2 regions of the Mesorhizobium sp. B1-1-8 genome follow, and region 2 is predicted to be linked to the other one. Evidence: predicted binding sites of a transcription regulator. Region 2 holds the regulator's gene; the other holds the start of a gene.
What was found. Region 2 encodes LexA, which represses DNA repair genes until DNA is damaged. Its sites were predicted from a motif close to TGTTCNNNNTGTGTTCNG; they were not measured.
Positions count from the first base shown of each region.

Region 1: FJ974_RS23470 (sel1 repeat family protein) is a predicted target of LexA. The motif match lies at 2,412-2,429, and genes of this name have one in related genera.

Region 1 is NZ_CP083956.1:4,743,459-4,753,637, forward strand. It holds gene FJ974_RS23460 (acetyl/propionyl/methylcrotonyl-CoA carboxylase subunit alpha) at 1-461, shown strand, start outside; gene FJ974_RS23465 (ABC transporter substrate-binding protein) at 520-1,641, opposite strand; gene FJ974_RS23470 (sel1 repeat family protein) at 2,011-2,277, opposite strand; gene FJ974_RS23475 (DUF2147 domain-containing protein) at 2,714-3,055, shown strand; gene FJ974_RS23480 (hypothetical protein) at 3,258-3,404, shown strand; gene FJ974_RS23485 (hypothetical protein) at 3,439-3,612, shown strand; gene FJ974_RS23490 (AMP nucleosidase) at 3,739-5,199, shown strand; gene FJ974_RS23495 (endonuclease/exonuclease/phosphatase family protein) at 5,364-6,383, shown strand; gene FJ974_RS23500 (DUF922 domain-containing protein) at 6,423-7,019, opposite strand; gene FJ974_RS23505 (electron transfer flavoprotein-ubiquinone oxidoreductase) at 7,208-8,887, opposite strand; gene FJ974_RS23510 (hypothetical protein) at 9,140-9,778, shown strand; gene FJ974_RS23515 (IS4 family transposase) at 9,854-10,179, opposite strand, start outside.
Region 2 is NZ_CP083956.1:3,584,686-3,594,864, forward strand. It holds gene gltX (glutamate--tRNA ligase) at 1-1,306, opposite strand, end outside; gene FJ974_RS17400 (ComEC/Rec2 family competence protein) at 1,411-3,870, shown strand; gene lexA (transcriptional repressor LexA) at 3,952-4,683, opposite strand; gene glp (gephyrin-like molybdotransferase Glp) at 4,801-6,006, opposite strand; gene moaC (cyclic pyranopterin monophosphate synthase MoaC) at 6,007-6,486, opposite strand; gene trpC (indole-3-glycerol phosphate synthase TrpC) at 6,489-7,301, opposite strand; gene trpD (anthranilate phosphoribosyltransferase) at 7,306-8,316, opposite strand; gene FJ974_RS17430 (peptidyl-prolyl cis-trans isomerase) at 8,313-10,179, opposite strand, start outside.

The DNA of each region.
Region 1 (10,179 bases), 1.2 Mb from region 2:
CGCGGCGCACCCGCCTGCGCTACGGCGAGGAGAACATCCTGGCGCGGGTCTCGGCGCGGCCGGACGGACGCTTCCAGGTGGCGCTGGAAGCGCCGCATGACGCAATCAATTCACATGACCTCAGGAATATGCCGCGCGCCGCCCGCTGGCCCGGCCACGTCACCGTATTCGAAGGCGCGATCGGCTATGCCTTCGCGGTTCCCGATCCGCTCGCCAAGGCCGACGAAGCGGGTGCCGCGTCAGGCAGCCTGCGCGCGCCGATGCCTGGCCTTGTCAAGCTGGTGCGGGCGGCAGCGGGCGATGCGGTGATGAAGGGCCAACCCCTGCTGATTCTCGAGGCGATGAAGATGGAGCACACCATCGCCGCCCCGCATGACGGGGTGATCGCCGAGATTGCAGCCGAAGGCGCGCAGGTGAGCGACGGCACCGTGCTGGTGCGCTTCGAGGACGGCCAGGGCTAAAAGAAATGGCCGGGACGAGCCCGGCCATTTCCCATTTCCATTTGTTCTGCCGAAGCGATTACGGCTTGATCGGCGCGTATTTGCCGTCGTGCCACTGGTTGATGTCATAGCTGGCGTTCTTCAGGTCGCCCTTCTCGTCGAAGGTGACATCGCCGACAACGGTGCTGAACGGCGTGCCGTTCTTCAAGGCTGCGGCGACCTTGGCCGGATCGTCGGTTCCGGCGCGCTTGACGCCCTCGGCGACGGCCTGAATCACCGCGTAGGAGAACAGCGTGAAGCCTTCCGGCGTGAAGCCGCCGGCCTTGATCTTGGCGACGGCGTCCTTGGCTTCGGGCTTGGCCTGCGGGTCCGACGGGAACACGAACAGCGTGCCTTCACCGGCCGGGCCGGCGACCTGCCAGAATTCCGGCGAGGCGATCGAGTCCGGCATGATCAGCTGGAACTTGACGTTCTGTTCGGCCGACTGACGCAGGATGAGGCCGGCCTCGGGGTGATAGCCACCGAAATAGACGACATCCGCTTTGAGCTCCTTCAGCTTGGTGACCAGAGCCGAATAATCCTTCTCGCCGGCATTGATGCCTTCATAGTCGACTTCCTTGAGGCCATTGGCATTCATGGTCGCCTTCACGGCATCGGCAACGCCCTGCCCGTAGGCGCTCTTGTCGTGCAGGATGACGACGTTCTTGCCGGCATATTTCTTGGCGATCCACGGGCCGATGAAGGCGCCCTGCGCATCGTCACGCGTATAAAGGCGCATGATCGTCGGCCAGCCGGACTTGGCCGCGTCGTCAGTAAGCTTCGGGTTGGACGAAGCCGGACTCATCATCAGCGTGCCTGCCTCGGCATAGACGGCGGAGGCCGGAATGCTCGAGCCCGAACAGGCATGGCCGTCGACGAATTTGACGCTGTTGGCGACGATCCGGTTGGCGACCGACACCGCCTGCTTCGGATCGCACTGATCGTCCTCGATGTCGAGCTTGATCATCGAGCCGTTGACGCCGCCCGCCGCGTTGATGGCGTCGGCGGCGGCCTGCGCGCCCTGCTTGAACTGGTCACCGATGTTGGCGAGCTGCCCGGTCATCGGGCCGACCACCGCAATGGTGATGTCGTCAGCGAAGGCAACCGGCGCACTCATCATCAGGCCCAATGCGGCCGCGCTCAAAATACCCAATTTTTTCATGACAATAAGAACTCCTCCACTTGCGCGCGGCCGCCGGCCGCGCTTCTTCCAGAAGCCGGGACAATTTCACCCTTCGCTGAAACTGTCGAGAGGACAACTCCGCAGATTTTGGTTCATTGCGATGAGGATTTCTTGGGCCAAGGGCTTGGAAGCCGACCGGGCGCAAAATGCAAAAGCCGCGCCAGCCTGTTCCGGCCGGTCGCGGCTTTTTGCGATCGAGCTTCCCCGGCGCCTCGGCGCGTGAACCCGCTCGCTTCCCTGTTTTGTTGCACGGCTTGAGTTCGTCGAGCTGCCGCGTTCTTGGTCTTGATGATCGGCCGTCTTGTCGCGGCCTTGCCCCTGTTTAGCCTTCGGTCGTTGCGCCGGAGATCAGTGCATCGTCATCCATTCGCGCGCTTCGCGCAGCGCCCTGGCGATCTCGACCTTCGACATCGTGGCCGACAGTTCCGAGCGCAGCTCGGCGGCGCGGGCCGAGCCCTTGATCGCGGCGATGTTGAACCATTTGTGGGCGGCAACGACGTCGGCCGCGCAATCGCGGCCGGTTGCATACATTATGCCCAGTTCGAAAAGAATGTCGGCCTGGGCAGTTGCCCCCATGGCGCCGAAGCCGGCTTCAAGCATTTCAAAACGTGCCATTTCAATCCCCTGTCTGCTCCCGAGAGCTGCCTCCTTCTGTCCCTTGATTTCCCTTGGGGCGGGCCGCTCTTTCGATGCTTTGGAGGATGACGGCTGGCGTTGAATCCGTCGTTAAATGGCTTGCTTAATTTGAGGAAAACAAAGCTAAAACAAGAAGTAAACACGAAAAACTGTTAAGCATAGGAAGCGCGCAATTCTGCCTTTTCGCGTCAAATTCGACGAAAATTTCGAACCCGTGAATCAAGACTTCGCTAACCACGGAAACCGAAGACTTTTCCGCAGTTGGTTTGTTTCGAGCCCGTCGCCCACGCGAAAATCCCTGCAACCTTCCGTGGCGGCACCGCTTTCGTTTTGGCAACGGCTGGATTAGCCTTCCGTATGCGTAAGGGGCGGAAGGGCGGATGGAGTCCCGACGGAACCTATAGGGAGGACAGAGATGTTTCGAAAAGTGAGCCTGGCCCTGGCGGCCACCTTGATCATGGCAGGCGCAGCCTGGGCCGACCCGATCGAAGGCAATTGGAAAACGCAATCCGGCGAGACCGCCACGATCGACGGCGGCGGAACATTCACTATTACGCTCAAGACCGGCAAATATGCCGGCAAGACCATCGGGTCGCTGAAGGCGGCCGGCGACAACAAATATGCCGGCAACATCACCGATCCGGCCAACGACAAGACCTATTCCGGCAAGGCGACGCTCTCCGGCGCTTCGCTCAAGATGAGCGGCTGCGTGCTGGGCGGCCTCATCTGCAAGAGCCAGACCTGGCACAAGCTCTGAAAGCCTGTCCAAAGACGATGTGAAAACGGGGCCCGGGCGGCCCCGTTCTTCTTTATGTTTGAGGAGCGCCGGACAGGCATACCCGGTGCCCACCCGCGCTTAAAACCCTCATCAATCAAGTTGAACCGCGGATGAATACCGGTCTCAGAACCGGTTCAGAGGGGTTCGGGCATTCTCTCCCGCATCGAAGGAGAGAAACCCAATGCTTGCCCGCCGCTTCACCATCGTCTGTCTGCTGATGAGCCTGTTCGGCATGTTCTTCGCCATTCTGGTGGCCGAAGCCGGCCGGCCCGACCGCTCCTTGGACAGGCCCTGCCAGTTCGGCTGCATGAACCATTTCAGCCGCTGAAACGACCAATCCTCGAAACCGGGAAACAACCACCATGGACCGCATCGCCCCCAGTATAATCGACACTCTCCGGCTCCTGCCGCGGGCGATGCTCATCCTGATGCTGTTTATCGTCCCTGTATTGGCCGTGCCGATGATGCGCGCCGACACCGAGGCGCCGAAAAAGGGCGTCGGTTTTGTGCTGCTGGTCAGCCTGCAGCGCGGATAACACGGTCAAAGAAAAACGACACGCCAGGCCAGCTTCCCGTTCGCTACCCCTCCCAAGCGCTCGCCTAAGTCTCTATATTGGGCCATGGAAAAGCGAATCTACCCCCAAGCCATCGAATCGGTCGTCATGCCGGAGCCTTTCGGCAGGCAGAGTTTCGACAACGCCCGCAAAGCGGTCGAAGCGTTGCAAATGCTCTACGATCGCAACACCAAATTCCTGCGCGATTCCTTCGCCGCGCTTGCCGCCGGCGGCGACGAGAGCAAGCGCTACCGGGCTTTCTACCCGCAGATCGGCGTCACCACGACCTCGTTCACCCAGATCGACTCGCGCCAGGCCTATGGCCATATGCCGACGCCCGGCCACTTCGCCACCACCATCACCCAGCCGTTGCTGTTTGAAAACTACCTCATCGAGCAGCTTCGCCTGATCATGCGCAATCACGGCGTGTCGGTGACGGTCTCGGAATCGACTACACCGATCCCGCTGCATTTCGCCTTCCTTGAGGGCACCTATGTCGACGGCGCGGCTGCCGAGCGCATCAAGCGGCCGATCCGCGACCTGTTCGATGTGCCGGACCTCGACGGCACCGACGACCAGATCGCCAATGGCACGTTCGAGGTGGCGTTCGGTGAACCGAGGCCGCTGGCGCCGTTCACGGCGCAACGCATCGATTATTCGCTGCATCGCATGACGCATTACACGGCGACCAGTCCGCAGCATTTCCAGAACTTCGTGCTGTTCACCAACTATCAGTTCTACATCGACGAGTTCGTCGCGCGCGCCCGCGACCTGATGGAGAAAGGCGGTGACGGCTACAGCGAATTCATCGAGCCGGGCAATGTCGTGACCCGCGCCGGCGCCGGCCTGGCGAGCGAAGGCACGCCGCCGCAGCGCCTGCCGCAGATGCCGGCCTATCATCTGAAGAAACCCGACCATGGCGGCATCACCATGGTCAATATCGGCGTCGGCCCGTCCAATGCCAAGACCATCACCGACCATATCGCGGTGCTTCGGCCGCATGCCTGGGTGATGCTCGGCCACTGCGCGGGCCTGCGCAACACGCAGGCGCTGGGCGACTATGTGCTGGCGCATGCCTATGTGCGCGAGGACCATGTGCTGGACGACGATCTGCCGGTCTGGGTGCCGATCCCGCCGCTGGCGGAAATCCAGGTGGCGCTACAGGAGGCGGTGGCCGAAGTGACGGGGCTTTCCGGCTATGATCTGAAGCGCATCATGCGCACCGGCACTGTCGCCACCATCGATAACCGCAACTGGGAGCTGCGCGACCAGCGTGGGCCGGTGCAGCGCCTGTCGCAGTCACGCGCTATCGCGCTCGACATGGAATCGGCAACGATCGCCGCCAACGGCTTCCGCTTCCGCGTGCCTTACGGCACGCTGCTGTGCGTCTCCGACAAACCGCTGCATGGCGAGCTGAAGCTGCCCGGCATGGCGACCGAATTCTACAAGCGGCAGGTGGCGCAGCATCTCACCATCGGCATCAAGGCGATGGAGAAGCTGGCCGAGATGCCGATGGAACGGCTGCATTCGCGCAAGCTCAGAAGTTTTTCCGAGACGGCCTTCCAATAGCCGGCCGGCGCACCAAATCCAGCGAGGCTAATCGTCTTGCGAATTCGTCTTGCCGATTCGTCGTCTTGCTTGAGCCGCAATTTGGCCGATAAGCAGGCCGAACAGATTGCCGGCGGCATCAGCAGACCACGACCTCGATGACAACAGGCGGCGCGCGCTCGAATATGGTGGCTGGGGTGGCATTCCTGGCGATGATGGCATGCTCGGCCGCCTTGCTGGCCGGGTTCTTCGGCACGCTGCACCCGGCTTTCGATTCCTTCTCGCATTTCCGCATTCATCTCTGCGTGCTGACGGCGCTGCTGGCGCTGCCGCTGCTCGCCAGCTCGTATCGGCTGCAGGCGGCTGCGGCGCTCGTCTTTGCGATCGCCAGTCTCGCCACGACGATAAACGCGCTGCCCAGGCTGTGGCCGGTGCAGGCGGTCGCCAGGCCCGCCGACCAGATCGTCTACACCCTGCTGCAGATGAATTTGCGCTTCGACAATCCGACGCCGAAGAAAGTGCTGTCGCTGATCGGCCGGACCAATCCCGACGTGATCACCCTCGACGAGGTATCGGGTATGTGGACGACCGAGCTTGGCTACATAACCAGCGCCTATCCGTACCGGATCCTGTGCCCCTATCCCAACGGCATATTCGGCGTCGCTCTGCTCTCGCGCCGGCCCTTCGCAGCCGGGACAGAGCCGCGCTGCGAACCGCGCGGCGCGATGGCGACCGCGACGGTCGATTTCGGCGGCACCGGCGTCGATGTCGCCGCGATCCATTTGAGCTGGCCCTGGCCGCGCGAGCAGTACTGGCAAATCGGTGAATTGGCGGAGCGGCTTTCCTCGCTCGGCGACACGGCGATCGTGGCCGGCGACTGTAATGCGGCGCCGTGGAGCGCCGCGGTGCGGCGCGTCGCCTCGCTCGGCGGACTGACAATCATGCCCTCGGCCGGGCCGACCTGGATGCATCGGAAATTGCCTGACTTCCTGCGGCGCTATGCCGGACTGCCGATCGATCAGGTGTTCAGCAAGGGCGGCGTGAGGATCCATTCGTCGACGCGGCTGGAAGACACCGGCTCGGACCATCTTCCCGTGCTGGTCGAATTCTCGGTCGGATCAGCGGATAAAAAGCCCGGCGACGAGCATGAGACAGCACTGGCGGCGAGCGAAGTGTCGCAAAAATCAAAAACAGAGCCGCTGTGAGCCTTCACACCAGGGCGCCCCTCCAGCATCAACGATCCTTCAAGGCTTCCCCATCAGAGCCGCGATGAGGTGCTCGACATGCCCGCCGTCGCGATGTTGGCTGGCGTCGAAGGCGTTCTGTCTGGCTTCATACTCGGCGAAGACGTCCCTGATGCGGCGCTGCGCCTCGCTGCGCGTCTTGTAGCAAAACGGGTCGTCGGCAAGCCTGAGGCCGGTGATCGACTTCTCGGTGGCCTGCATCATCTGCCGGGCGATACGGCCATGGGTCTCCTCATGGGCACGAACGCCGGCGAAAAACCGGTTCCAGCGCTTTCTCAGCGCCGGTGTGGTGGCTGAAGCGACGCGCGGATAGGTGTAGAAGAGATTGAGCGTGCCATTGGCCCGGCGCAGCCGGCAGAAGCCGTTGTCCTGGCCGGTGTCGAAGTCCCAGTTGACTGTGTAAGCAGTTTGCGCGATGGCCCGCGTCGTGAAACCGTGCTTCGGCCCCTTGCTGTCCATCGCCTCGATCAGGGCGGCTCCGGAGTTGCCCGCGATATCGTAGTTCCGCGTCTGGACCAGCACCCTGGAGGCGGCCGAGGCCGCAGGTGCGCACAGGGCGCCGATCGCCACAAGGCATACCAGAACCGGCAGGCGCATGGCCGTTTCCTCCCTATCCGAGAAGAAGGGAACCACAAGCCGGTCGCAGTTTCAACAGTCCTGGCTTAAATGCCCTGACGGATCGGCCCTTCGATGGCTTCGGACGCGCCGCTCACACGCCCTGATAGATCGGCCTCCGGCTTTTCACTTTGGCGCGGCGGTCGAGACGGCCCGGTCGGACGCTTCGCTCACATGCCCTGATAGACCGGGCCTTCGCCGCCTTGTGGCGGCACCCAGGTGATGTTCCGGTTCGGGTCCTTGATGTCGCAGGTCTTGCAGTGGACGCAGTTCTGCGCGTTGATGACGAAGCGCACATCCTTCGCCGCCGGATCGGCGGCGGCATTGCCGTCCTTGTCCACCCATTCATAGACGCCGGCCGGGCAGTAGCGGGTCGAGGGACCGGCGAAGACGTCGTGCTCGGAGCGCTGCAGCAGCGCCGCGTCGCCGACGATGAGATGCACCGGTTCGTTTTCCTCATGGTTGGTGTTTGACAGGAAGACCGAGGAGAGCCGGTCGAAGGTGAGCACGCCATCCGCCTTCGGATAGGCGATCTTCTGATGCTTGGACGCGGGCTCGAGCGTCGCGTAGTCGGCCTTGCCGTGCTTCAGCGTGCCGAAGGGCGAGAAGCCGAACAGCGTATTCAGCCACATGTCGAGACCGCCGATTCCGACTCCGACGATGGTGCCGAAGCGTGACCACAGCGGCTTGACGTTGCGAACCTTTTTCAGATCCTTGCCGATGTCGCTGCCGCGCCAGGCTTCCTCGTAGGACGCAAGCTCGTCATTGGCGCGGCCGGCGCCGATCGCCTGGGCGACATGCTCGGCCGCCAGCATTCCCGACAGCACCGCGTTGTGGGAACCCTTGATGCGCGGCACGTTGACGAAGCCCGCAGCACAGCCCATCAGCACGCCGCCCGGGAAGGACAGTTTCGGCACCGACTGCCAGCCGCCCTCGGTGATGGCCCGCGCGCCATAGCCGATCCGCCTGGCGCCTTCGAAGGTGCCCGCGATCGCCGGATGCGTCTTGAAGCGCTGGAACTCTTCGAAGGGCGACAGATACGGATTCTTGTAGTTGAGATGGACGACGAAGCCGACCGCCACCTGGTTGTCTTCCAGATGGTAGAGGAAGGAGCCGCCGCCGGTCTTCATGTCGAGCGGCCAGCCGAAGGAGTGCTGCACCAGTCCCGGCCTGTGGTTCTCCGGCTTGACCTGCCACAGTTCCTTGAGGCCGATGCCGAATTTGCCCGGCTCGCGGCCGTCCGACAGCTTGTATCTGGCGATCAGCTGCTTGGCGAGCGAGCCGCGCGCGCCCTCGCCGATCAGCACATATTTGCCCATCAGCGCCATGCCCGGCGCGTAAGCCGGTCCGTGCGTGCCGTCCCTCTCGACGCCCATGTCGCCGGTGACGACGCCGGTGACCGCGCCGGCATCGTTGTAGACGAGGCTGGCCGCGGCGAAGCCTGGATAGATCTCGACGCCGAGCGCCTCGGCCTTGGCCGCCAGCCAGCGGCAGACATTGCCAAGCGAGACGATGTAGTTGCCGTGATTGTTCATCAGCGGCGGCATCAGCATGTTGGGCAGGCGGAACGAGCCGGCGGGGCCAAGCACCAGGAAATGGTCCGCCGTTACCGGCGTCTTGAACGGATGGCCTTCCTCCTCGCGCCAGCCCGGCAGCAGGCGGTCGATGCCGATCGGGTCGACGACTGCGCCGGACAGAATATGGGCGCCGACTTCGCCGCCTTTTTCCAAAACGACGACGGAAAGGTCGGGATTGAGCTGCTTCAGGCGGATCGCAGCGGCGAGGCCGGCGGGACCCGCGCCGACGATCACCACGTCGAATTCCATGCTCTCGCGTTCGATTTCGCTCATCGGCCCCTCACTGGCTTGCCTTTGCCGGGCATTTTGCTGGCTCACGCGCTGCATAGCGCATCAATTCGCGACGCGAAACCGGCGTTGGCGTGACAACGGGGATTTCGACAAAAAGCCGCGCTGTTTGCCGCGGATAGCCCATATTATGGGGCCGCTGCAAGCATCGGCCACGACAATCCGATTGGAAGGCCAGGCGCCGCCCGCACGTTTTTTAATTGTTCGGCGGCTTGCTTATCGGCAATACTTGGGTCCATGCGCACCCTCAAGCCATCCGGCTTTTCATCGAAGCGCTTTCTCTTGACACCCGGCACGCTTTGCCGCGCGGGTCTTCTCACCCTCCTTTCGCTCGGCACCGCCCATGCCGATCCGCAGAAAGTCTGGGCGACCGGCGCCTATTCCTTTTCCGACGAGCTTGGCGGCTTCCGCATCACCGGCGCTTCCGGCATCGGCACCAAGGAGGATCCGCTGGTCATCACCGAGGAATTGAACTCGGCGACGCCGGTAACGCTGACCATTCGCGCGACCAAGCCGATCGAGGCCTTCGGCAAAGCGGGCGACGTCGCCAATGGCATCATGTACATGCGCATCGACGTGCTCAACAACAGCGCCCTGCCTTGGGTGGAATTCCAGTTCGAGCTGCAGGAGATCCTCGACCAGCCGAGCGTGTTCGGCGACGGGCTTTCCTTCGACCAGCGCAACAAGACGCCCGATAATGTCTGGTCGAGCAACTTCGCCGATTTCGACCGCCAATTCGAACCCTATGACCGGCTGCTGTTCAAGAATGGCAAGGTCGATCCGCTGAAGACGGCGACCTTCGATTTCTTAGTCACCGACTACACGCCGCGCTGGACGTTTTATCTGGTGCAGGATCCACGCATACCGACCGGGTGAAGGGAGGCGGAAGGCGATTGGCGAAGCGGCGGAGCGCGTGATCTCCCCCCTCGAGGCAGGGCTGTCCGGGGAAAGTTATTCATAATCGAAGCCCAACTGGTTTGGGGATGTTCGATCCCTTCGGCGGCTCGAATTGATCGGAGGCGGCTTGTTGATGGCCTCGATTCTTCGGCGCTCGAGCAGGCATTGGCTAACCAGATCGGTGAAGCGCAGGATGGGCATGGCGATGCGGTAGGTCCGGGCGGCGATGCGCAGCAGCGCATAGGCGATCATGGCGGCGAAGAGCTGCAGGCGGATGGCGTTGTCGTTGTTGCCGAGGAACCTGCGTATCTTGAGATGCTGTTTGATCCAACGGAACAAGAGTTCGATCTGCCAGCGGCCCTTATAGAGCGCGGCAATCT
Region 2 (10,179 bases):
CGGCACCGAGCTTATGGCCGCCGGCCTGTGCAAAGTCACGGATGGAAGCCTCAGCTGCCGCGGCGCTCCACTCGCCCGGGATCGCCGCCAGTGCGGAATGGGCGCCGCGCAGGATGACGCGCGCGTCGCCGCCGAGCAACCCCGCCGCCTTTTCATCCAGCGGCAGCGGTCGCGCCGCAAACAGGAAGGCCGCACCGTCGACGAGCTCGACAAGTGTTTTCGCCCGCTCCTTGAGGCCGGGCATGGCGGCAAGCAGCCGCGCCTTGCCCTGATCGTCAAGATGCAGGGTGAGCGCCGGGCCACCTTCGAGATAGGGCAAGGTGGCGACGAAGATGTCGAACAGCGCGTGATCGTCCATCTTGCGCATATGGACGCCGTTCAGCGCCTCGAGCTTGGCGAAATCGAAGCGGGCGGCGCCCTTGTTGACGTCGCCGATGTCGAACCAGGCGATCATATCCTTGATCGACATCACCTCGTCGTCGCCATGGCTCCAGCCGAGCCTGGCGAGGTAATTGAGCAACGCCTCGGGCAGATAGCCCATGGCGCGATAGGCCTCGACGCCGAGCGCGCCGTGCCGTTTCGACAGCTTGGCGCCGTCGGCGCCATGGATCAGCGGGATGTGCGACATCGACGGCACGTCCCAGCCCATGGCGTTGTAGATCACGGTCTGGCGCGCGGCGTTGGTCAGGTGGTCGTCGCCGCGGATGATGTGGGTGACGCCCATGTCGTGATCATCGACAACAACGGCATGCATATAGGTCGGAGTGCCGTCCGAACGCAGAATGATGAAGTCGTCGAGATCCTTGTTGGGGAAACGCACCTCGCCCTGCACGCGATCGTGGACGACTGTCTCGCCTTCGGTCGGCGCCTTGATGCGGATGGCGCCCCTGACGCCGGCCGGTGCCTCCGACGGGTCGCGGTCGCGCCAATGGCCGTTGTAGCGCGGCGGCAGGCCTTTGGCCCGCGCTGCCTCACGCATGGCCTCGAGCTCGGCGGGCGTCTCGTAGCTGTAATAGGCCTTGCCCAAGCGCACGAGCTCCTCAGCCACTTCGCGGTGGCGTGGCGTGCGCATGAACTGCGAGACGGCGTCGCCGTCCCATGTCAGGCCGAGCCAGGTGAGCCCTTCGAGGATCGCCGTCGTCGCCGCCTCGGTGGAGCGCTCACGGTCGGTGTCCTCGATGCGCAGCAGCATCGTGCCGCCGGTGTGCTTGGCGTAGAGCCAGTTGAACAGCGCCGTGCGCGCGCCGCCAATGTGCAGGAAACCTGTCGGCGACGGGGCAAAACGGGTGACGACCTTGTCGGGCATGGAACTCTCAGGCTGGCACTGAAGGGCAGACGTTTGTCGCGCGGACTTTCGCGCGGCCGGCGTTCATGTAGCATAGGGGGTCTGGGGCGCAAGGGGCAGACCCGATGGCTGCAAGAGGCCGGGGCGCGGAGGAAGGCGAGGGCACGACAGTGGGCGTCAGCGAGCGCCTGCTGTTTGCCGGCAACGCACCTTCCGAAGCGGCGCCGGTTTTGGTTCCGGAGCCGCGTCCGGCCACGGAAATTCTGCCGCCCGACGGCGGCGCGTCCCGCGCGGTCGCACCAACGGCAGCTATTGTCCGGCTCCGCAGAGAGCTTCACCGTGTCTCGCTTCCCGCGCTTCGCCGAAATATCGGTGTAGCCGCCACCACGGAGCTCGACCGCGGCGTTGCCTTCCTGCTGGTTCCGGTGTTTCTCGCCGCCGGTGTCATCTATTACTTTTCGCTGAGCACCGAGCCGGATCTCTACAGGCCCATCGCGGCGGTTGCACTGCTGGCTGTCTGCGCGGCGGTTTCGCGGTCGTGGCAGACGACGCATCTCATCTTCATGGCGGCGCTGTTTTGCGCATTGGGTTTTCTCGCCGCCAAGGTCGAGACCTGGCGGGCGGCGACGCCGATGCTCGGCTCTGAGATCCAGACGCGGCTGACCGGCCGGCTCGTTATCGCCGAGCCGACAGCCAATGGCCGCGTCAGGCTGACCATCGATCTCATTTCGACGGCCAATCCAAAGCTGCGTTACGCGCCTGACCGGGTCAGGGTTTCGGCGCGTCGCATTCCGCCCGACATGAAGGCCGGATCGGTTCTGACCGGCTATGCCAAGCTTCTGCCGCCAACCGGACCGGTGCGGCCCGACAGCTATGATTTCTCCTTCGACAGCTATTTCACCGGCATCGGCGCCAGCGGATTTTTCATGGGCGATCCGAAGCTCATTGCGGCAACGGTCGACTCGCCTTTCGGTTCAAGCGTCGGCTTGGCCATCGAGAATGCGCGTGAGAACATCGCCGATCACATCAGGAGCACCATCGGCGGTTCCGAAGGCGAGATCGCAGCGGCATTGATTGTCGGCGTGCGTGCCGGCATTCCCGAAGAGATCAACGAGTCGATGCGGCGCACCGGCATCTATCACATCATCTCGATCTCGGGCCTGCACATGGCGCTGGTGGCCGGCACGATCATGCTTCTGCTGCGCGGCGCCTTCGCGCTGTTTCCGGATTTCTCATCGCGCCGGCCGGTCAAGAAATACGCCGCGGCCATCGCGCTTGCGTCGATCGCGGCCTACCTCGTCATCTCCGGCATCGTGGTCGCCGCCGAGCGAAGCTTTATCATGCTGGCGGTGATGCTGGTTGCAGTGCTCTTCGATCGCGCGGCGCTGACCATGCGCAATCTGGCGATCTCGGCGATTGCCGTCATCCTGGTGTCGCCGCATGAGGTGGTCGGTCCAAGTTTCCAGATGTCGTTTGCCGCCACGGCCGCCCTTGTCGGCGCCTATGCCGGCTTTGCCGACTATCGCGCCGGTAAAACAACAGCACCGCCGGCAAAGCTGTCGTTCCTCCGGTTCTGGTCGCGAAAGCTGGCGGTTGGAATTGGTGGCGCCGCCCTGACGTCGCTCATCGCCGGCAGCGCGACGGTGCTGTTTGCCATCTGGCATTTCCAGCGGGTGTCGCCACTCAGCGTTGTCGCGAACCTTGCGGTCATGCCGATCGTCTCGCTGATCGTCATGCCGTTTGCCGTCCTGAGCGCGCTGGCCATGCCTTTCGGCTTCGATGGCCCATTCCTCTACGTGATGGGAAAGGGCCTGACGGCGATGGTCGCGATCTCGGCGTGGATTTCGGAGCGCTCGCCGGTCGATGCCGTCGGGCTGATCTCGATCCAGTCGGTGCTGCTGGCGACGGTCGCGCTCGTCATCGCAACGATGGCGACCACGTGGCTCAGGCTGTTCGCGATTCCTTTCGCGCTCGCTGGCCTGCTTGCGATCCCGCACGTTCGCACGCCGGACGTCCTGATCTCCGAGGATGCGCATCTGGTGGCGATGCCGATCGGCGGCGGCGAACTCGCCATCAACCGCGCACGCTCGAACGAATTCACCACCGACAATTGGAAGCGCGCGCTGCAAGCCGAGGAAATTGTGCCGCCCGAAACGTTCGCGAAGGGCGCGCTGGACATCGCCGACCCCGTCGACTTGCCGCCGGGCTCGCCTTTCTATTGCACCGGCGACCTCTGCATCGCCCGGCATCCTTCGGGCGCCATCGTCGCGCTCGCCGAAGACCGTAACAGCGCGCGCCCGGCCTGCGGCTTTGCCGATCTCATCGTCATCAACGACGTCACGGCCTACAATCCCTGCCGCGATCCGCGCGTCCTCGTCGTCACCAAACGGCAGCTTGCGCGCGATGGCAGCGCCGCCGTCTTCTTCGACCCGCAATCGGCAACGGCGCAAGCGACGATCCGCTACTCGGTCGAAAAGCCTTACCGCCCCTGGCATGAGCAGCGGCGATATTCACGCGAGGCGAGGGGCCTGCCACCCTATAAACGTCCCGAGAAACCAGAAGCCAAGTCTGAGCCAGCTCAGTAGCGGTTTGTCCAAACCGCTACTGGTGTTTCGTTTTCCCGCAATTCCGGACGGAAAACCGCTGCGCACTTTTCCTGGAATTGCTCAATAGCGGCGGATCAGCCCGACGAGCTTGCCCTGAACCTTGACGCGATCCGGCCCGAAGATGCGGGTCTCATAGGCCGGGTTGGCGGCTTCCAGCGCGATCGAGGCGCCCTTGCGGCGGAAGCGCTTCAGCGTCGCTTCCTCCTCGTCGACCAGCGCCACCACGATCTCGCCGGGGCTGGCGGTGTCGGCGTTGCGGATGATGACGGTGTCGCCATCGAAGATGCCGGCCTCGATCATCGAGTCGCCCTTGACCTCGAGCGCATAATGCTCGCCGCCCGAGATCATGTCCGGCGGCACCGAGATCGAATGCGTCTGATGCTGGATGGCGTCGATCGGCACACCGGCGGCGATACGGCCCATCACCGGAATGGACACCGCCGGCACCGCATCGTCATTGCTGGGCGCGGGCGTGCGCGAGGGCGCTGCGGGCTTGATCTGCCGGCCGATATTGCCCTGTCCGCCTTGGATGACGCTCGGCGAAAACTTCCTCGCCGCGTTGAGGCCGGGCGCGATCGAATCGGGCAGGCGCAGCACTTCGAGCGCGCGAGCCCGGTTCGGCAGCCGGCGAATGAAGCCACGCTCTTCCAGCGCCGTGATCAGGCGGTGAATGCCCGACTTCGACGCAAGGTCAAGTGCTTCCTTCATCTCGTCGAAAGACGGCGGAATGCCGCTTTCCTTCAGCCGTTCGTGGATGAACATCAAGAGTTCATGTTGTTTGCGCGTCAGCATGGCGGCCCCCACGGGTCTCTGAAACCAGAATCAGAAAAACAAACCCAGAACAAACACTATCTGTTCCAGTTGTGTTCGGCAACCGTTTAAAGTTTAGTGAATGTGTTGACGTTTTGTTCAGCGTAACATCAGCACGCTGCATTCGGCGCCAGCTTCCGCGGCCGGCGCGAAGGGCTCGCGCACGATCAGGCCGTTGGCGTCGGCAAGCATTCTCAGCATCGAGGAATCCTGGATGCCGAACGGCGTCGCGACCAGCGCGCGATCATCCTCGCGTACCACGGCCCGTACATAATCCTGCCGCAGATCGTTGGCCTGCATCGCAGCAGCCAGCCGCGCCCTGCGCATGTCCTGCTGGAAACTACGGCCGCCGAGTCGCGCCAGCAACGGCTTCAGGAACAGCTGCGAGCAGACCAGGCTCGCCACCGGATTGCCGGGCAGACCGATGCAGCGGATATCGCCCAGCCGGCCAAACATCAAAGGTTTGCCGGGGCGCATGGCGATCTTCCAGAAGTCGAGGTTTATGCCTTCGCCGGTCAGCACGTCGTGGATCAGATCATGGTCGCCGACCGAGGCGCCACCAAGCGTGACGATGACGTCGGCCTTTGCCGCGACAGCTTTCTTGACCAGCGCCGCTATATCCTGCTCGCGGTCGGCGGCGATGCCGAGATCGAGAGCGCGGGCACCGACCGATTGTGCGGCGGCTGCGACGCCATAGGCATTGGAGGAGATGATCTGGTCCGGCCCGGGTTCACTGCCCGGCGCCAGCAATTCGTCGCCGGTGGCGACGATCGCGACCAGCGGCCGTCTCACCACGTTCAGCGTGGGATGGTTGGCCGATGCGGCCAGCGATAGCGCTGCCGGATCGAGTATGCGGCCCTTATCCAGCAGAACGTCGCCTTGCGAAAAATCCAGCCCGCGGCGGCGGATGTTGCGGTCTTTTGCCGTCGGCTCGGTCACCTCGACATGGCCATTGCCGAGATCGCGGACATTCTCCTGGATGACGATGGTGTCGGCGCCCTCCGGCACGGGAGCGCCGGTGAAGATGCGCACCGCCTCCGCCCGGCCGACGGACCCGTCATAGCCGCGCCCGGCCGGCGCCATGCCGATCACCGAGAGCCGCACCGGCACCGATGCCACATCCGCGGCCCGCACGGCGTAGCCGTCCATGGCCGAGGCGTTGAAGGGCGGCTGGGTGCGGAGCGCCACCACCGGTTCCGCCAGCGCACGGCCAGCCGCATCGGCCAACGGAACGCTTTCGCCCGGCAGTGCCGTGGCACCATCCAGCAGACGTTCGAGCGCCTCGGCGACCGGAACCAGCGCCATCTAAGAACCCGCCTTATAGTCGCCGGACTTGCCGCCGGTCTTCTCGACCAGTTTTATGCCGGAAATCACCATGGCGCGGTCCACCGCCTTGGCCATGTCGTAGATGGTTAAGCAGGCGACCGAAGCGGCAGTCAGCGCCTCCATCTCGACGCCGGTCTTGCCGGTGACGCGCGCGAGCGCAGTGACCTTGAGGCCTGGTAGTGCGCGATCCGGCTCGATGTCGACGGCAACCTTGGTCAGAAGCAGCGGGTGGCAGAGCGGGATCAATTCATAGGCCTTCTTGGCCGCCATGATGCCGGCGATGCGCGCGGTTCCCAGCACATCGCCCTTCTTGGCGTCGCCGGCAAGGATCATGTCGAGCGTTTCCGGCCGCATCGCGACAAAGCCTTCGGCGATGGCCGTGCGCGTCGTCTCGGCCTTGTCGCCGACGTCGACCATGTTGGCCTCGCCCTTGGCGCCGAGATGGGTGAGGGAGGCCATTTTCAAACGGCCTCGGCCGGCGCCTGGCCCGTGAGCAGGAGCTGCGTTGCCGCCGCGACATCCTGTTGCCGCATCAGGCTCTCGCCGACGAGGAAGGTGCCTATCCTGCTCTCTTCCAGCCGCCGGCAATCCTCATGCGTGAAGATGCCGCTCTCGCTGACCAGCAGCCGATCCGCCGGCACCACGGCCGCCAGCCGCTCCGAAACCCCGAGGCTGGTCTCGAATGTCCTGAGGTTGCGATTGTTGATGCCGATCAGCCGCGAGGAAAGCGCAAGCGCACGCTCCATTTCCACCTCGTCATGCACCTCGATCAGCGCATCCATGCCGAGGTCGAATGCTGTCGATTCCAGTTCACGGGCCATGGCGTCATCGACGCTGGCCATGATGATCAAAATCGCGTCCGCGCCCCAGGCACGGGCCTCATGGACTTGATAGGGATCGAACAAAAAGTCCTTGCGCAGCGCCGGCAGCGTCACGGCCGCGCGCGCACTGGTGAGAAACGCCGGCGCGCCCTGGAAAGACGGCGCGTCGGTCAACACCGAAAGGCAGGCGGCGCCGCCTTGCTGATAAGCCCTGGCCAGCGACGGCGGGTCGAAATCGGCGCGGATCAGGCCTTTGGACGGGCTCGCCTTCTTGATCTCGGCAATCAGCGCGAAGCCGCCGGCCTTGCGCTTGGCTTCCAGCGCCGCAAGGAAGCCACGCGGCGGCTCGATATCCCTCGCTTTGGCCTTGATCTCGGCCAGGGGCACGCTGAGCTTTGCCGCGGCGATCTCATCGCGCTTGTAGGCCTCGATCTTGCGCAGGATGTCGGACAAGGTTCTAACCGTTCGAAATCTCGATAAGCTTGTCGAGCACCGCAACCGCCCGGCCGCTGTCGATGGCTTGCGCCGCCGCCGCGATGCCGTCGGCAAGCGTCGTCGCCTTGCCGGCCACCACAAGACCGGCGCCGGCATTCATCAGCACCGTGTCGCGATAGGCGCCGGCGGCACCGCTCAGCATATCGCGCAGCGCCCTGGCGTTGTAGGCCGCGTCGCCGCCGCGAAGCTCGTCTTTCTTGTAGCGCTTCAGACCGACCGCTTCCGGCGTCAGCGTGAAGCTGCGGATCTCGCCGCCGGCAAGCTCCGCAACCTGCGTCTCGCCGGTGGTGGTGATCTCGTCATAGCCATCACCGTGGACGACCCAGGCGTGATCGGCGCCGAGCGCCTTCAGCGTCTCGGCCACCGGCATGATCCACTCCGGCAGGAAGACGCCGACCATCTGGCGGCTGACGCCGGCCGGGTTCGACAATGGTCCGAGCAGGTTGAAGATGGTGCGCGTGCCGAGCTCGACGCGAGTCGGCCCGACATGCTTCATCGCCGGATGATGCGCCGGCGCGAACATGAAGCCGACGCCTGCCTCGTGGATGCAGCGGCCGATCGTCTCCGGCGGAATATCGATTTTGACGCCGAGCGCCATCAGCACGTCGGCGGCGCCGGTCAGCGACGACAGGCCGCGATTGCCATGCTTGGCGACCGGAACGCCGGCGGCGGCGATGACGAAGGCGGACCCGGTCGAGATGTTGACCGAGTGCGAATTGTCGCCGCCAGTGCCGACAATGTCGATGGCGCCGTGCGGCGCCTCGACGCGCAGCATCTTGGCCCGCATCGTAGCGACAGCGCCGGAAATCTCGCTCACCGTCTCGCCGCGCACGCGCAGCGCCATCAGGAAGCCGCCGATCTGGCCCGGCGTGGCGTCGCCCGACATGATGATGTCGAAGGCCTCGCGCGCTTCCTCGAAGGACAGCGCGCTGCCGCCGGCAACCTTGGCTATGTGTATCTTCAGTGCGCTCATCTGGTTTGTGCTTGGGCAACGGCGGTCGGGTCGATGCGGACGTCATACTGCGACTGCAGCTGCGCCACCAGTTGGTCGAGCAGGTCGTCGGACATGCCGGCGCCGAAAGATTTCTGCGCATCGTCCGGCACCGAGCTGGCATCGGCGCCGGCCGGCTCGAAGACCTCGGCGACTTTGAAGAGGATCTGTCCATCGCCGGTGGGCGAGGGGATCAGTCCGGTGCCGCCTTCGCCGACGCCGAACATGGCCGCAGCGCCTTCCTTGCCGAAATCGGCATCGTCGGCCTCACGCTTCAGGCCGCGCTTGGTCTGCTTCTCGAGCTTCAGCTCGCCGGCGATGACGTCGAGGGTCGCGCCAGCCTTGAGGCGCTTCTCCAGCTCCTGGGCCTTGGCGTCGAGCCGCTTGTCGGTTTCGGCAGCCGTCCAGTCGGCGACCACCTTCTGGCGAACTTCGTCCAGCGTGCGGTCGCGCGCCGGCGTGATCGATGCGACTTCATAGAAGACGAAGCCGTTGTCAGCGGTGGTCAGGGCTTCATTCTCGGTGTTGGGTTCGGCCGCGAACACCGACTTGATGAGGTCGGCAGATTCCGGCAGATCCTTGACGATGCTGCCGTCCGGCCGCTGACCGGTGCGGTCTATCGCATCGACGGTGACGACCTTGAGCTTCAGCTTGTCGGCCGCCTGCGCCAGCGAGCTGCCCGAGGCGCGGGTGTCCTCATAACTGTCGTGGACGTCGAGCAGGACGCGGCTTGCTTCGCCGAGCGCCAGATCCTTGCGGATCTGGTCGGACACTTCCGAAAGGGGCTTGACGACTTGCGGCTTGATGTCGGTGACGCGCAAAAGCACCGGACCGAACGTGCCTTGAACCACCGGGCTCACCTCATTGACATTGAGCGAGAAGGCCGCGTCCGCCACCGCTTTGTCGGCGATCTTGTCCTTGGCCAGCGTGCCGAGCAGCGTGTCGGCCTGCGTCTTGCCTTCGGCCGTGACGATCTTGTCGAAGGTGGCGCCGGTCTTCAGCGAATCGTAAGCCGCTTTCGCCGCATCCGGCGTCTTGAACACCAGCTGCTCGATCGTGCGCATTTCAGGCGTGGTGTAACGCGCCTTGTTCTTATTGTAGTCGTCGGCAACCTGCTGGTCGGTGATCGCGGTCGGATCCATGATGTCCCGCGGCTCCAGCCGGACATAGGAGAATTTGCGGTATTCCGGCGCGGCGTAGTTTTTCTTGTTGGCTTCGAAATACGCCTTCAAAGCACTGTCCGATGGTGCCTCGATCGGCTGCACCAATGTCTTCGGCAGGACGAGATAGTCGATCGTGCGGTCCTCGCCGCGATAGAGCGCGACCGCCTTCAGGAAGGTCTGCGGCACTTTCAGGCCATCGGATACCGCCTCGACGATCTGCTGGCGCACCGCCACCTGCGAGCGGTTCTTGAGATAGTCTTCCGGCCGCATGTTGACCTGTCGCAGCAGATATTCGAATGTCCTGCGGTCGAATTGGCCGCTCGGGCCCTTGAAGGCCGGATCCTCGCGCGTCAATTCGGCCAGCCTGTCCTTAGAAAGGCCCAGTCCGAGCTTGCGGGCCTGCTCGTCAAGCACGGCGCCCGATACCAGCTGCGCCAGCACCTGGTTGTCGAGGCCGAGCAGCTTGGCCTGCTCATGCGTGATGCGCTGGCCGTATTGCTGCGACAAAGCGTTGATCTGGCGCTCGTAGGCGAGACGGTATTCGTTGATCGAAACCTCCGTGCCGCCCGCGGTGATCACCGCATGGTGGCCGGCCAGCACACCACCCACCATCCGGGTAGTGATGCCCCAGGCGGCAAAACTTATCACCAGCAGGGACAGCAACGCCTTCGCGACCCAGGTG